4 regions of the Clostridium sulfidigenes genome follow, and region 4 is predicted to be linked to each of the others. Evidence: riboswitches for the same ligand, from Rfam matches in the RefSeq annotation. Region 4 holds a riboswitch; each other region holds the start of a gene.

Region 1 (3,797 bases), on a different contig from region 4:
CCTTCAACTTTAGCAGCAGTTAGCACGCTATCTACAACGATTTCTTCAATGTTATCTCCTTTGTTTATGATTGGGCAACGAAGTCCTCTAACAACAGTTCCAACGACTCTTTCCAATTATAACATCTCCTTTATGTAAAATTACATTAATTTTTAAAACCTACACTTGTAATATACACCATTTTAGTGGTATAAGTAAAATAAATAGATTAAATAGTAGATATAAGGAGTGCTTATATGATAAGTAAATTAGATTTATATAAGGTGTTTTGTATGGTTGGAAAGCATGAAAGTTTTTCAAGAGCTGCTAAAGAGTTATACATGACTCAACCCGCAGTAAGTCAATCTATTATGCAATTAGAAAGAGAACTAGATATAAGGCTTTTCACAAGAACTTCTAAAGGGGTTATACTTACAAATGAGGGGCGAATTTTATTTGAATATGCTAGCTCTGCCATGAATTTGATACATGTTGGAGAAGATAAACTTTTAAAAATTAAAAATATGATGATAGGAGATTTAAAAATAGGTGTAGGAGATACCATATCAAGATATTTTTTATTACCCTATTTAGAACAATTTCACAAGGAATATCCCAATATTAAGTTTAAAATAATAAATGCCACAACCTTAGAGCTTTGTGCTAGTGTAAAGTCAGGGGAAATAGATATTGCAATTTGTAATTTTCCTATTGAAGATTCCGCACTGGAACTTAGAGAATGTATGGATATTCATGATATATTTGTCTGTGGAAATAAGTACAAGAACCGTTGCTCTAGACCCATTAGCCTCGAAGAAATAACAAAATTACCATTAATATTATTAGAATCTAAATCTATATCAAGGCAATACATAGAAAAATATATGTTATCTAAAGGAATTAAAATTACTGCTGAAATCGAATTAGGATCTTATGATTTATTATTAGAATTCGCAAGGGCAAACTTAGGAATAGCCTGTGTTATTAAAGAATTTTCAAAAGAATATTTAGAAAAGGGAACAGTATATAAAGTGAAATTAAAAGAAGAAATACCTAAAAGAAGTATAGGGCTATGTTTTTTAAAGAGTGTGTCCCTTTCTCCCGCAACTACAAAATTTATTGAAATACTAGAGCATAAAACAGACATATAGGACAAAAACATATACAAAAATAGAATATACCCTGAAAGCTTAACACACAAAATAGAGGATTACTTTACAGGGTATTTTGTATTAACTAAAAATGACTACTTACTTCTTCTCTTTCAATTCTTTTTACATCTTTTAATCTTAAATGAGTTACGTCCATAATTTTATCATAGGATTCTCCATCTATAAGCATTTGTTTAGCTTTTTCACGTAGCTCAGGGTTATCTTCTAATTTCATAAATTTAACCTCCTTCAACATTTCGTTCAACCTTATTTTGTGATTATTATAAAAAACTATTCATATATATAGGAGCGCAATTAGGTATTTATTGAATGGTATAGTTGAATTTGTAAATCCGCAATGTTATAATAAATATAATTTAATAGATAGCTAGGGGTGCCAATTTGGCTGAGAAGGAAAGTCCTAACTCTAAGAACCTGATATGGTTAGTACCATCGGAGGGAAGCAAATAATAAATCTTATTTTTATATAAAATAAAAGTCTTGCTTATGCAAAATTAGTATTTTTATAAAAGCTTAAGTAAAGATATAATTTTAATTATTAATATCTAAACTTAAATAAGAAGATATTGTTATATGAGTTATTGAGATTTTCAACACCTAGCATTTGTTAGGTGTTTTTTATTTGTAAAAATAAGTTAGTTAATGTACATAGGTATTGAAAGAAGGTGAAAATATGAAGGTTAATGGAAAAAGTGTAGATATGAATGGAATAACTACTATAAGCAGTTTGCTAAGTAAGTTAGATGTTAATGAAGAAAAGGTAGTAGTGGAATTAAATAAAGAAATAGTACCAAGAGAAAATTATTGGGAAATATATTTAAAAGAGGAGGATATTATAGAAGTTATATCTTTTGTAGGGGGAGGCTAAAGAGAAATTATAAATATATTTGAAAAGACTTTTACAGAAAGATGTAGAGTGGTGGATTTGTTTGAATGAGAAAATTAAAATTAAAGTTAATGAAAACATAGAAGAAGTTAATAAGGGTGAAACATGTCTTCGTTTAAAGGATAGGCTTAATCCTAGTTGTGATGTGGTGATACTAAATGGATTTCCTTTAGTTAAAGATAAGATATTAAAGGAGGGTGACAACATTGTTTTTATAAAGAGAGGACAAGTTCCAAGTAAAAGTGAACTTAGAGGTGTTATGATGGCAAGGCATACACCAGGGGTACATGAAAAAGTATCAAAGGCAAGAGTAGCCATTGCAGGTGTAGGAGGCCTTGGGTCCAATATTGCTATATCCTTAGCACGGTTAGGAGTGGGATTTATAAGAATAATAGATTTTGATGTGGTAGAACCATCAAATTTAAATAGACAGCAATACTTAATAAGAGATATAGGAGAATATAAGGTTATTGCTTTAAAAAAACAACTCTTAGACATAAATCCATTTATAGAGATAAATGAAAAAATTGAGAAAATAGAGAAGGGGAATATAAAAGAATTATTTGAAGATGTAGATATTGTGTTAGAAGCTTTTGATAGTGCAAATTATAAAGCAATGTTGTGTAATGAGATATTAACTAAAGTTAAGGAATCAGTCCTTATAGCATCATCAGGTATGGCAGGTTTTTATTCTTCTAATGATATACAAACTAAAAAGATAAACGATAGGTTTTATATTTGTGGAGATGGAGTAAATGAAGCTAAAGAAGGATCTGGACTCATGGCACCAAGAGTAGCAATATGTGCAAATCATATGGCAAATATGGCACTTAGAATTATGTTGAAAGAAGGGGAAAGTTAAAATGGAAGATATGTTAAAAATAGGTGGAGTAGAATTAAAAAATAGATTATTTGTAGGTACAGGTAAGTATCCGTCTAATAAACTTATAAAGGAAGTCTTGAGTGAAAGTAATTCACAGGTTATTACCTTGGCCTTAAGAAGGATAGATTTAGATAATAAGGAAGAAGATATTTTATCTAATATACCTAAGGATGTTATTTTATTGCCCAATACATCAGGGGCAACTAATGCAGAAGAGGCAGTTAGGATTGCAAGAATTGCCAAAGCTATGGGATGTGGTAACTGGATAAAAATTGAGGTTATATCGGATTCAAAGTATCTGCTTCCGGATAATGAAGAAACTATAAAAGCTACAGAAATATTAGCTAAAGAAGGATTTACAGTACTCCCATATATGTGTCCAGATTTATATGCAGGGAGAAGATTAATAGAAGCGGGAGCATCGGCGGTTATGCCTTTAGGAGCACCTATAGGAAGTAATAGAGGTATAAGAACTAAGGAACTTATTGAAATAATGATAGATGAACTAGATATTCCAATTATAGTTGATGCTGGAATAGGAAAGCCATCACAAGCAATGGAAGCTATGGAAATGGGAGCAGCGGCATGTCTTGTTAATACAGCTATAGCTTCTTCAAAAAATCCAGCTAATATGGCAAAAGCCTTTAGTATGGCGGTAGAAGGTGGACGACTTGCTTATTTATCAAAATTTGGGACTGTTTCTAAAAGTGGAAATGCATCTTCACCACTCACAGGATTTTTAGGAGAGTAAAAAACTTTACACTAACGGAAAATTTGAGGAGATGAAAAAATGAGTTTTTATAGTACCATAGAAAAATTTAAGGATTTTGACTTTAATAGATATTGGAGTAGGGTAAAAGTAGAAGATGTAGAGAGA
Region 2 (3,797 bases), on a different contig from region 4:
AAGGTTATTTCCTTGGCATCGTCTGAAAATTCCCAACTTTCAGCTGCTGATGGTTGATATTCTCCATTAACATCCATTGTAATAAGTGAATCAAATATCATGTCAATTATAGTAGCATCATAGGCAGATGAATAATATCCTGGGTTAAAGTTACCAGACGCCTCTGTTATTCCAGCAACTAAAGTACCCCCAATTTTCTTCTCTGCTTCTTCAGTTTTTGGTGTATCCTTTGATGTGTCTTCTTTTTTCTCTTTATCACCACATCCAACTAATGAAAAAGCTAAAATACTTGACAACATCAAGGCCATTAATTTTCTTTTCTTCAAAATCTATTCCCCCTTAAAATAATTAAGTTATAAATAAATACAAAAATATATTTTAAAAATATATACTTGTATAAATTCCTATCCCCCATAGTTAATACAATTTTAAATTTGATTTAGCTTTTAATTAAGCTGATTATTGCATTTTTATGTCATGTATTTAATTTCATATATTGTATGTTTATTACTATTAAATATATATATTACAGTTTTGTAAATTCATTATCCTAATAATACATATATTTTTTACTTTTGTAAATACCTTTTTGGAAATTTTCAGAATTTTCTTTATATTGTTTAGGATTTAAAAATATTCGGTATTCTAATATTTCGTTAAATACAATACTTTCATAATATTATATATATGGAATTTACATACAGTATTTTCATCTTCGTAAAAAAATAAGAGACTGTTTTTTTAAACAGTCTCTACCTTTACATATTATTCATATATTAAAACTTTATATTTATTGTAAATTAGCTGAAACAACTTAATAAGTATACATTACTACTATTACAAATTCCAACAGTGATTTAGAGGTCCATTACCTTTTCCAATATTTAAATTATCCCTTAAAGCACCGGTTATATATTTTTTTGCCCTTAAAATGCTTTCATCTATGCCGTAACCTGCTGCTAAATTACAAGCTATGGAAGATGATAAGGTGCAACCTGTTCCATGGGTATTTGAATTATCTATTTTCTCTTCATAATACCAAGTTATTTTCCCATTTTTATATAATAAATCGTCAGCACAATTTTCCAAGTGACCTCCTTTAATAAGAATTTTTCCTTTATACTCCTTTGAAATTTTTTCTGCTGCTTTTATCATATTTTCTTTACTTAAAATTTTAAATCCACAAATACATTCTGCTTCAGGAATATTAGGAGTAATCACATCAGCTATAGGTAAAAGTTTTGTAATCAACGCTTCCATGGCATCCTCTGAAAGAAGTCTACTTCCACTGGTAGATATCATAACTGGATCAACTACAATATTTTTAGCCTTATATTCTAATAATCTTTCAACAATCTCTTGAATAATCTCCTTAGAGGATACCATTCCTATCTTAATGGCATCTGGGAAAATATCTTTCATAATGCAATGGATTTCTTTATTTAAGAACTCTCTTGATATATTTAAAACCTCATAAACTCCAGTGGTATTTTGTGCTGTTAAAGCTGTTATAGCACTCATTGCATACATTTTATGGGCTACGATAGTTTTTATATCTGCTTGTATTCCAGCTCCTCCACTGCAATCCGATCCTGCTATTGTAAGTATCTTTTTCATTATAAATCAATCCCCTCTATCAATGTATATATTATATAAAGTATTTTCCATCTAAAATACACACCTATTTCCCATGTCTAATCTATTGAGTTAGCATACATTCAGTTAACTCTAACATTTGTTTTGTTGCTAATAGCACATCTTCTTTAGAAAATATTGAAGACACTAAAGCAACTCCATGTATTCCTAAGCCTTTTAGGTTCATAATATTATTCTCATCTATACCTCCAATAGCCACCACTGGTATAGTTACAGATTTGCATATATTTTTAATGGTTTCAAAGGTTATTACTCTAGTATCTAATTTAGTTGAAGTTGAAAAAGCTGCTCCAACTCCAATATAACTTGCCCCATCTTTTTCTGCTTTAATAGCTTGTTCCACAGTTTTTGCTGTAACTCCTAAAATTTTATCTTTACCTATCAGCTTTTTCACTTCTGCTGCATCCATATCACTTTGACCTATATGAACCCCAGATGCATCAATACTTATAGCTATTTCCACATTATCATTAATAATTAAAGGAATATTATATTTATCTGTAATCTTCTTTATCTCTTTTCCTTCCTTTAGAAATTCATCATAGGATAAATTTTTTTCTCTTAGTTGAATTAATGTAGCTCCTCCTTGTAAAGTTTTTTCGATTTCTTCAGTAAATAATTTTCCATCTAACCAACTTCTATCCGTTACTACATATAACTTCATTTGACTTTTACTTATACTCATTTCATACACTTCCTTAACAGAATTTTGTAGAATCTAAAAAAATATGGGACATACCAAATAGTATGTCCCATTAATATTTTTAATGTAATTCCCTACGTTGGCATTATCCAAATCAGGTTATAGGTCGAAGCTACTTTTTGCTTCCTCTCAGCCTGTTATACAAGCTCCCTAAATATTTAATTTCTTAAAGCATAGCATTGATTACATCTTTTGTCAATTTTCTCTGCTTTCTGTGTAATTTAATTACACCCTTTAGACGAGAAATCATCTGAACCCCGCATGAATAAAACAACTATTTAAATAGTTAAATATTTAAATAGTTATATATATAACTATTTCCCTATAAAAATATATAGCTATTTATATATTTTTATAGGGAATTTTATCATATACTGACTATTAAATTAAAAATTTTATTATATTTTCATAATCAAACTTTTAATTAGAAACTTTTTAATAAATTTGCCATTTCTATAGCTGTTACTGCTGCATCGTAGCCCTTATTACCTGCTTTAGTTCCGGCTCTTTCTATAGCCTGTTCTATAGTGTCCGTTGTTAAAACTCCAAAAATAACTGGTTTCTCTGTACTAAGAGATACTGATGCTATTCCTTTTGAAGCTTCAGCACAAACGTAATCGAAATGTGGTGTAGAGCCCTTAATAACTGCTCCAAGACATATAATTGCATCATAATTTTCATTTTTAGCCATTTTTTTTGCTACAAGTGGTAATTCAAAAGCTCCTGGCACCCATGCCACTTCAATATTATCTTCTTCTACTCCATGTCTTTTAAGTCCATCAATGGCTCCACCTAAAAGTTTAGATACAATAAACTCATTAAATCTTCCTACTACTATCCCAACTCTTAATCCTTGCGCAACTAAATTTCCTTCAAATATTTTCATCATTATTCCTCCTAGATTATATTATAATTTATACTAAATCATTGATTTAGAGTATTACTGGTAACTAAGTATGTGGTCCATTTTATTTTGTTTAGTTTTTAAATAAAATTCATTATCTTTATTGTAATTGATTTGGATTGGGACTCTCTCTACCACCTCAATATCATATCCATCTAATCCTTTAATTTTCTTGGGATTATTAGTCATAAGTCTAAGTTTTTTAGCTCCTAACTCTCTAAGAATTTGAGCTCCTATTCCATAATCTCTAAGGTCTGCTGGAAATCCAAGTTTAATATTTGCCTCTACTGTATCATATCCATGGTCTTGTAAATCGTAGGCCTTTAATTTATTTATAAGTCCTATGCCTCTTCCCTCTTGTCGCATATATAAAAGTATCCCGCAACCTTCTTCTTCAATTCTCCTTAAAGCTTCTGCCAATTGCTCTCCACAATCACATCTATTAGATCCAAGGACGTCTCCTGTTAAGCATTCAGAATGAAGTCTTGTTAGAATTGGTTTATTCTCATCAATTTCTCCTTTAACTAATGCCAC
Region 3 (3,797 bases), on a different contig from region 4:
AGTTAAAATTTTTGAACTCTAATCTTAAAACTAGATTAGAGTTCTATTGAATTAAAAAAATATAAATGTATTTGCTGTTATTTGTTGTTATATATCATTTTTTACCTTATAATTTAAGTAATAATATGAAATATATTCTATGGGAAAATATTGTTGAGAAAGGACTGTTAATTAATGAATGATAAAGCATTGAAAGTTTTATGTACACTTGCAACGGGCACAGCCATTGCTACTTCTATGCAAGTTATAGCTATAGCTGATCCAGCTCAAACTTCAAATTCTTCATACAACTCTACAGTTACAGGAACTATAACTGCAGATGTATTAAATATAAGATCAAATCATAATACTAGTAGTAATATTATTGGTAAAATAAATTATAATACTAAAGTATCAATTCTAGAGATATCAAATGGATGGTATAAAATTAAATATAATAACACTACTGGTTGGATTTCTGGAGAATATGTAAAACTAGATAATAATTCTAATACAGTACAAGCATCTAAAACTGGAATTGTTACTGCTACTGCCTTAAATGTGCGTTCTGCAGGTAATACTAACAGTAGAATTATTGGTTCTCTTTCTAAAAATGCTAAAATCCAAATAATATCTACTAGTAATGGTTGGCACAAAATTAAATATAATAATACTACGGGTTTTGTTAGTGCTGAATACATTAATACTTCTTCAACTAATACAAACTCAGGTAACGGTACTAATAATAACAATAGTAACTCTTCTACTGATAGTACCGTTAAATCTACGGGTATTGTTAATGCAGATGCTCTAAATGTTCGTTCTAGTGGAAATACTAGTTCTAAAATAGTTGGAACTCTATATAAAAATTCTAAGGTTGAAATATTGTCAACCAGCAACGGTTGGCACAAAATCAAATTCAAAGGTGGTAAAGCCTTTGTAAGTTCAGAATTTATTTCAAAGAATAGTAGTTCTACTGACAAGAATCCTAGTAGAGGTGAAGTTATACCACCTAAAGAAATTCCACCTTCTCACACTGTAAACGGTAAGGTTGCAATTGTTAATGCAGATGCTTTAAATGTCCGTTCTGGGGCTGGCACTAGCCATACTATCCTAACTACAGTAAGATATGGTAGTAAATTACCTATTATTTCTTATACTAATGGTTGGTATAATGTTAAGGTAGGTACTACTAATGGATATATTAGCGGTGACTATGTAACCATATCTGATGAAAATCAATCATCAAATCCAATAGTAAAGGAAACTCCTCTTATACAAAGTAACTGTACTGGTGAAGACATAGTTGCTAAAGCTGAAGAATACATTGGAGTACCATACCTTTGGGGTGGATTTACCCCTGTAGGTTTTGACTGTTCTGGACTTGCTCAATATGTGTACAAGCAACTAGGAATCTCCTTAGAAAGATCTACATACTATCAAGTGCATCAAGGTGTTATTGTTCATCGTAAGGATTTAAAACCTGGAGATTTAATCTTCTTTACTACTAATGATGATGATCCTAATGATATATCTCATGTAGGAATCTATAAGGGTAATGATTTATTTATACAAGCTCCTAAACCTGGTGACTGCGTAAGAGTTTCTAACTTAAATTCTGCTTATTATAGTAATAGATATTATATTGCTAAACGTATAATAAAATAGTATAAAAAATTTTAAATTGAGAACACTATAATTAATATCTAAGAAATTAGATATGGTCAAATATTTTGAAAGGAGATTCCGTGCTTATCTTAATAATATTAAGATTTGATGCCCTAGAGTACACGACCAACAGGAGTAGCACCGCAAAACTGAGTATGTTGAAAAGGGTGCAACTATTTAAGTTGCTTAACGGAGATTATATGGAAGTAGGAACAGTAAAATGGTTTAATAGTGAAAAAGGGTTTGGATTTATATCTATGGAAGGTCATGAAGATGTATTTGTACATTTCTCTGCTGTAACGGGAGATGGCTATAAGGTTCTTGATGAAGGACAAAAGGTTCAATTTGAAATAGTTAGTGGGGATAGAGGCCCTCAAGCAGCAAATGTTACAAAAATATAGATATATATTTTAAAGAAATATGTATTATTCATCATTATAGAGACACGATTAAAATTCGTAGTCTCTATTTTTATTCGGTTTATATAGGGCTCTATTGAACTATAAAACTATGTATGCTATTATGAAAATATAAAATAATATATTGTGCTAGGGGTGCTTCGGCTGAGAAATGATTTTTCATTACCCTTTACCTGACCTAGATAATGCTAGCGTAGGGAAGCGATTAATAAGCTTAAGTTAATGCTTAGTTATTTAGCCGTGTTCTTACGAACATGGCTTTTTTGCAGAGTATAACTTCAGCTTCAACATTAGTCCTTAGCACTACTTAATTTAAGGAGGACTCTTTATGAATATCTTAGAAAATATGAAAAATATTCTAGCTAGTTGGACAACTATTGCCACCTTATTTGGTGTCCTAATTCTATTTTGTGTGTTTATAAAAGTTAAACATATCAAGTTTACTTCTAGATTAACAGCTCATATAGCCTTAGCAGTTGCTATGTCGGTAATTCTTCAGTTTTTCAAATTTTTCGAATTTCCTTTAGGTGGAAGCGCAACTCTTGCTAGTATGCTACCTATAATTTTAATATCCTTGATTTATGGGCCTACTATAGGAATATTCACTGGCTTTGTGTATGGAATACTAAACTTTGTTATAGGACCTGCATATATTCTTCACCCTATTCAAGTTCTTTTTGACTATACTCTACCTTTTATGGCAATTGGACTTTCAGGATTTTTTAAGAAAAATAAGTATTTAGCTATAATAGTAGCTTTCTTTGCAAGATTTATATTCCACTACATTGCAGGAATAATTTTCTGGGGAAGTTATGCTGCTGATTACAACTTAACTCCAGCAGTATATTCACTAGTATATAATGGTACTTATATTCTTATAGATTGTATAATTTGCTTAGCTGTATGCTCAGTTATAAATTTAAATAGTCTTACAAAACGATTAGCTCCTTATACTAATAATTCTATACAATAATTTAATAAGGATATAGCGTGATGTTCATTTAATCATCATGCTATATCCTTTTAATTACTATATTTATTTTACTTTTAGAATTCCTTCGGTTTTTCATCACTTATGTTAAACTTCCATTCTCCACGATCATAAACGTTACTTATATAATAGCTAGTGGAGGAAGCATTTTCAGTCTTTTCAAAGGTAACAATACCTTTATATTTCTTAGATGTATATCCTTCTGTTTTTATATTCATAACTACATTAAAATCATCTCTAGTAACAGAGGTATCCATGAATGTTACTGATTTAAGTTTATTTATTTTCTTCTTAAATTCCTCAATCTCTGTGGATATTTGAAAACGTGCAGCCATATTATCACTAGATATATTAACTCCAACATTACCTGCATCTTTATTAGCGGATACGTACTTATCTAAACAACTTAAAATAGAAGTATAATATACATACTCAAAGTCGATAGGTTTTCTTATATTTGCAAAGTTTTTTATAATATCATTATCAAGCCTCTTAGAAACAATATACTTATTATCATCATTATACAGATTTGCCCCATCCTTCTTGTCAAGTCCAGCTACATAATTAAAGGTCTTAAATTCTGTTGGGCTCTCATATATCTCCAGAGTATAGTCTGGGTCTAGGGTTGACTTTTCTTCAACAACACTTGCACTAGAAAGTATACTATATATATCATTTATTACATCTTTGTCAGTAACAGTAAACTTATAACTTTTATCTCTAGTACTCTGAATTGTAAC
Region 4 (3,797 bases):
AAGTGTAAGTTTGCTTTTAAAAAGTTATTCTGGAACAGCTTTGGTAGTTTCCCATGATAGACATTTAATTTCTACAGTATGTAATAGAATTCTAAAAATAGAAAATAACAAAATTATTAATTTTACTGGAAATCATACTGAGATAATTGAGTTTTTCACTTGTAATAAGACTAGTAATAGTAAATTAAAGGTTAATAAAGATGAAATATTAATGCTTCAGTGTCGACTTTCCCAGCTAAGTGGTTTACTAGATGATCCTTCATTAGAAAAGGATGCTAAGTTAAATTATGAAAAAGAATTTTTGAATACGAGCAGGCGTATATCTGAATTGAGAGATATAAAATATAAAAAGTAATAAAAAGAAGGATAGTAGCCATAGATTTGATAGCTGCTATCCTTCTTTATTATTCATCCCCTAAGGGGTGAGTGTTAATAGCATCTCTTAGGGTTTCATCATCAACATGAACATATATTTGAGTAGTACTTACATTTTCATGACCTAATATCTCTTGGAGAGTTTTAACATCTACACCACCATGTTTATGAAGTAATGTTGCAGAGGTATGCCTTAATTTATGAGGTGTGTATTTATCGGTATCAAGACCTGCTGCACCTACATATTTTTTTATTATTCTTTCTACAGTGCGTTTATTGATTCTTCTATACTTTCCACTTATGAATAGAGCCTCTGTATCCTCACTATGAACTTTATCTGCAATATCGTTTCTTACAACAAGATACTTATTTATAGCCTTAATTGATGCTTTATTAAGATATATAGTCCTTTCTTTATTTCCTTTACCAATGACAGTAAGGGTATCACCTTTAATATTGGCAATATTGATGCTGCAAAGCTCTGATAGTCTCACACCACAATTTAAGAATAGGGTAATTATACATAAATCCCTAGGTGAATTTTTATCTCTATTATTAGCTACAGCTAATAAGTCTCTACTTTCATCTAAAGTTAAGTAAATGGGGGAGCGCTTTCCTATTTTAGGACTTTCTAAGTCTAAAGTAGGATCTGTAGGTATAATTTTAGCTTTAGAACATAAATAGTGAAAAAAGGACTTTAGAGAGGCAACTTTTCTTGCCTTTGCATAGGTTCCATTTTCTCTCATATTCTCTAAAAAAGATAGATAGGTGTAAAAATCAACCAATTCTAAATTTTTAAGATAATCAGAAGAGATGTTATCAATAGGAATATTTTCAAAAATTACATCCTGTGATAAAGTTACTTCATTATTATGTACTTTAAGAAATTTAAAGAATAAAGTTAGATCATAAGCGTAGGCAACTAAAGTATTGCTAGAAACACCTTTAACAGAAGAAAGGTAACTTAAATAATCCTTTAGTATTTTGGGTAGAGAATTATCTTGCATATAATTTAATTTCGAATCCATAAAATCCATTCCCCTTTAATTTTTATAGCATAATGTCGCGAAACTTACATTTCACGACATTAATTATTCTATGAAGAGAGGTAAAAATCCTTTAATTTTTAAAAAACTTTTCTATTTTAATTTTTTCTTCTAAAATTTTATAATCTATATTACTCACAGAATCAATCAAATGTATTTTTAAAGATCCACTTCCCTGAAACTTTTCTACTATTTTATTATAAGCAAGTTCACCACATACTCCCATAATACAGAAAGCAGTTACCGTTGCATCAAAGATTCTATGAGGATTAGCACCAACTAAAACTCCTATAATTGATGAAAGCATACATCCTGTTCCGGTGACATTTCTCATAGATGGATGCCCATTTCTAATAATATATACTAAATCTTTATCTGCAACTATATCTATAGCCCCTGTAATGGCTATAATTGCCCCTAGATCCTTAGAAAGTTCCCTGGCTAGAGTAATTGCACCTTCTATATTATCTTCTGTTATAGACTCAATTTCACTGGCATCTACACCCTTACATATAGTTTTTTTCTTTCCTATAGTTTTTATTTCAGATATATTACCTTTTATAACTTGAAAATCTACAGTGTTTAAAAGTTCCTTTACAGCCTGTTGTCTAAAGGATGATGCACCAATACCCACAGGATCCAATATTACAGGATGCTTTAATTTATTAGCTCTCCTCCCTGCCTTAATCATAGCTTCTAACTTTCTTGGATTTAAAGTGCCTAAATTCATTACTAAAGCATTACATAAGGTGGTTATCTCCTCTACTTCCTCTGGATCATCTGACATAATAGGAGAACCACCACAAGCTAAGGTTATATTAGCACAATCATTAGCTGCTACATAATTAGTTATATTGTGCACAAGAGGGTTTGTTTTTCTTGCTGAATCTAAAATATCTTTAATCATTTTATATCCTCTCCCTAAGATCTATTTTAAAATACTAAGATATTAAGTTCTAATTACCTTCATTAGAAACTTTATATAATATGCCTGTTTTCTTAAGAGCTATTAAAAATAATATGGCAATTAGTGCGCCACCAATAGAGCTTACGCTAAATGGCACCACAAAGCCCCATAGCGCGGCTTCCTTTGATAGGATGAACTTTGCTACCGGATAGGCTATTAAAGCTCCTATTACACCTGTACCGAAGATTTCTCCTATGGATGCCATAGTTATTTTTTTATTATATTTATATAGGATTTCAGCTAAAAGAGCTCCACACATACTTCCAGGAAAAGCTAGGAAGGTACCTGTACCAATAAGCACTCTAATTGTGGAAGTAAGGAAAGCTATAGCTACTCCATAAAAAGGACCTAAAATAACAGCTGATAAAACATTTATCAAATGCTGAACTGGAGCACATTTTGCAATTCCTACTGGTATAACTATAACTGTAGATAAAATAACTCCCATGGCAATGAAAATTCCAGCTAAAGTTAGTTTTTTTGTTTTTAACATTACATATCATCCCCTCAAAATCAATATTTTTAATTTACTTACCCTCCCCTATATGAACAAAAATAAAAGGCATACCAACTAAGTGGTATACCTATAATTATATAAATCTACTTCCTACGTTGGCATTATCCAAATCAGGTACGGTCGAAGTTTACACTCCCTCTCAGCCTGTACACAAGCTCCCGAATATTAAGTTAACTAAATATTATCATAATGAATTACTATAGTCAATTAAGGATATACTTGCTATTTTAGAAAAATAATATGCTATAATTATTTTAAAGCCTTGAGTCATTATTTAAAGCTGTATACATAAAATTTTCAAGGAGGATGATCTATGGAAAATAAACAAGCCACTCTATCTATTATTTTAGTAGTAATATTAGGTTGTATTATTATGGCCCTAGTGGAAATTTTAATTGTACCTAATTATTTTACAAAGTCTTTAATAAAAATATGTATCTTTTTACTATTGCCCTTAATTGTATGTATAAAACAGAGAGCTATTTCCTTTAAAGCACTTTTTAAAGGAAGTAAAAAAAGCATATTTTTTGCACTTATATTTGGTATAGTTGTATATGTATTTATACTAGGAGCTTATTTTATTCTAGGTCCATTTTTTGATTTTTCTATGGTCACTACTAATTTAGAGAATAATTTAGGAGTAACTAAAGAAAACTTTTTATTTGTAGCACTATACATTACATCAGTTAATTCCCTTTTGGAAGAGTTTTTCTTCCGTGGTTTTTCCTTCTTATCTTTAAAACAGGTAAGTTCAAGAAAAGCTGCTTATATTTTTAGTGCTTTAGCCTTTGCAATTTATCATGTGGCTATTATGAATAATTGGTTTACTCCCCCACTGTTCATTTTGCTTATAGTTTCACTATTTATAGCTGGACTTCTTTTTAATTACCTG

The links. Region 4 has a riboswitch for thiamine pyrophosphate ahead of thiW (energy coupling factor transporter S component ThiW). Riboswitches for the same ligand answer to the same signal wherever they lie in the genome.
Region 1: linked by a shared signal. The riboswitch ahead of thiS (sulfur carrier protein ThiS) and the one ahead of thiW (energy coupling factor transporter S component ThiW) in region 4 are both predicted to bind thiamine pyrophosphate.
Region 2: linked by a shared signal. The riboswitch ahead of thiE (thiamine phosphate synthase) and the one ahead of thiW (energy coupling factor transporter S component ThiW) in region 4 are both predicted to bind thiamine pyrophosphate.
Region 3: linked by a shared signal. The riboswitch ahead of thiT (energy-coupled thiamine transporter ThiT) and the one ahead of thiW (energy coupling factor transporter S component ThiW) in region 4 are both predicted to bind thiamine pyrophosphate.

The regions. Positions count from the first base shown of each region.
Region 1 is NZ_JBQHQR010000019.1:28,461-32,257, reverse strand. It holds gene ACTNBA_RS17270 (coenzyme F420-0:L-glutamate ligase) at 1-116, opposite strand, end outside; gene ACTNBA_RS17265 (LysR family transcriptional regulator) at 237-1,130, shown strand; gene ACTNBA_RS17260 (hypothetical protein) at 1,216-1,365, opposite strand; TPP riboswitch at 1,511-1,609, shown strand; gene thiS (sulfur carrier protein ThiS) at 1,825-2,019, shown strand; gene thiF (sulfur carrier protein ThiS adenylyltransferase ThiF) at 2,093-2,899, shown strand; gene ACTNBA_RS17245 (thiazole synthase) at 2,901-3,671, shown strand; gene thiH (2-iminoacetate synthase ThiH) at 3,711-3,797, shown strand, end outside.
Region 2 is NZ_JBQHQR010000019.1:13,813-17,609, forward strand. It holds gene ACTNBA_RS17170 (ABC transporter substrate-binding protein) at 1-326, opposite strand, end outside; gene thiD (bifunctional hydroxymethylpyrimidine kinase/phosphomethylpyrimidine kinase) at 838-1,617, opposite strand; gene thiE (thiamine phosphate synthase) at 1,700-2,341, opposite strand; TPP riboswitch at 2,414-2,522, opposite strand; gene ribH (6,7-dimethyl-8-ribityllumazine synthase) at 2,784-3,245, opposite strand; gene ACTNBA_RS17190 (bifunctional 3,4-dihydroxy-2-butanone-4-phosphate synthase/GTP cyclohydrolase II) at 3,300-3,797, opposite strand, start outside.
Region 3 is NZ_JBQHQR010000011.1:75,409-79,205, forward strand. It holds gene ACTNBA_RS13140 (MBL fold metallo-hydrolase) at 1-22, shown strand, start outside; gene ACTNBA_RS13145 (C40 family peptidase) at 175-1,647, shown strand; gene ACTNBA_RS13150 (cold-shock protein) at 1,848-2,048, shown strand; TPP riboswitch at 2,188-2,283, shown strand; gene thiT (energy-coupled thiamine transporter ThiT) at 2,395-3,039, shown strand; gene ACTNBA_RS13160 (YhfM domain-containing protein) at 3,114-3,797, opposite strand, start outside.
Region 4 is NZ_JBQHQR010000020.1:51,772-55,568, forward strand. It holds gene ACTNBA_RS17650 (ABC-F family ATP-binding cassette domain-containing protein) at 1-355, shown strand, start outside; gene ACTNBA_RS17655 (tyrosine recombinase XerC) at 405-1,403, opposite strand; gene thiM (hydroxyethylthiazole kinase) at 1,495-2,328, opposite strand; gene thiW (energy coupling factor transporter S component ThiW) at 2,378-2,881, opposite strand; TPP riboswitch at 2,976-3,077, opposite strand; gene ACTNBA_RS17670 (CPBP family intramembrane glutamic endopeptidase) at 3,219-3,797, shown strand, end outside.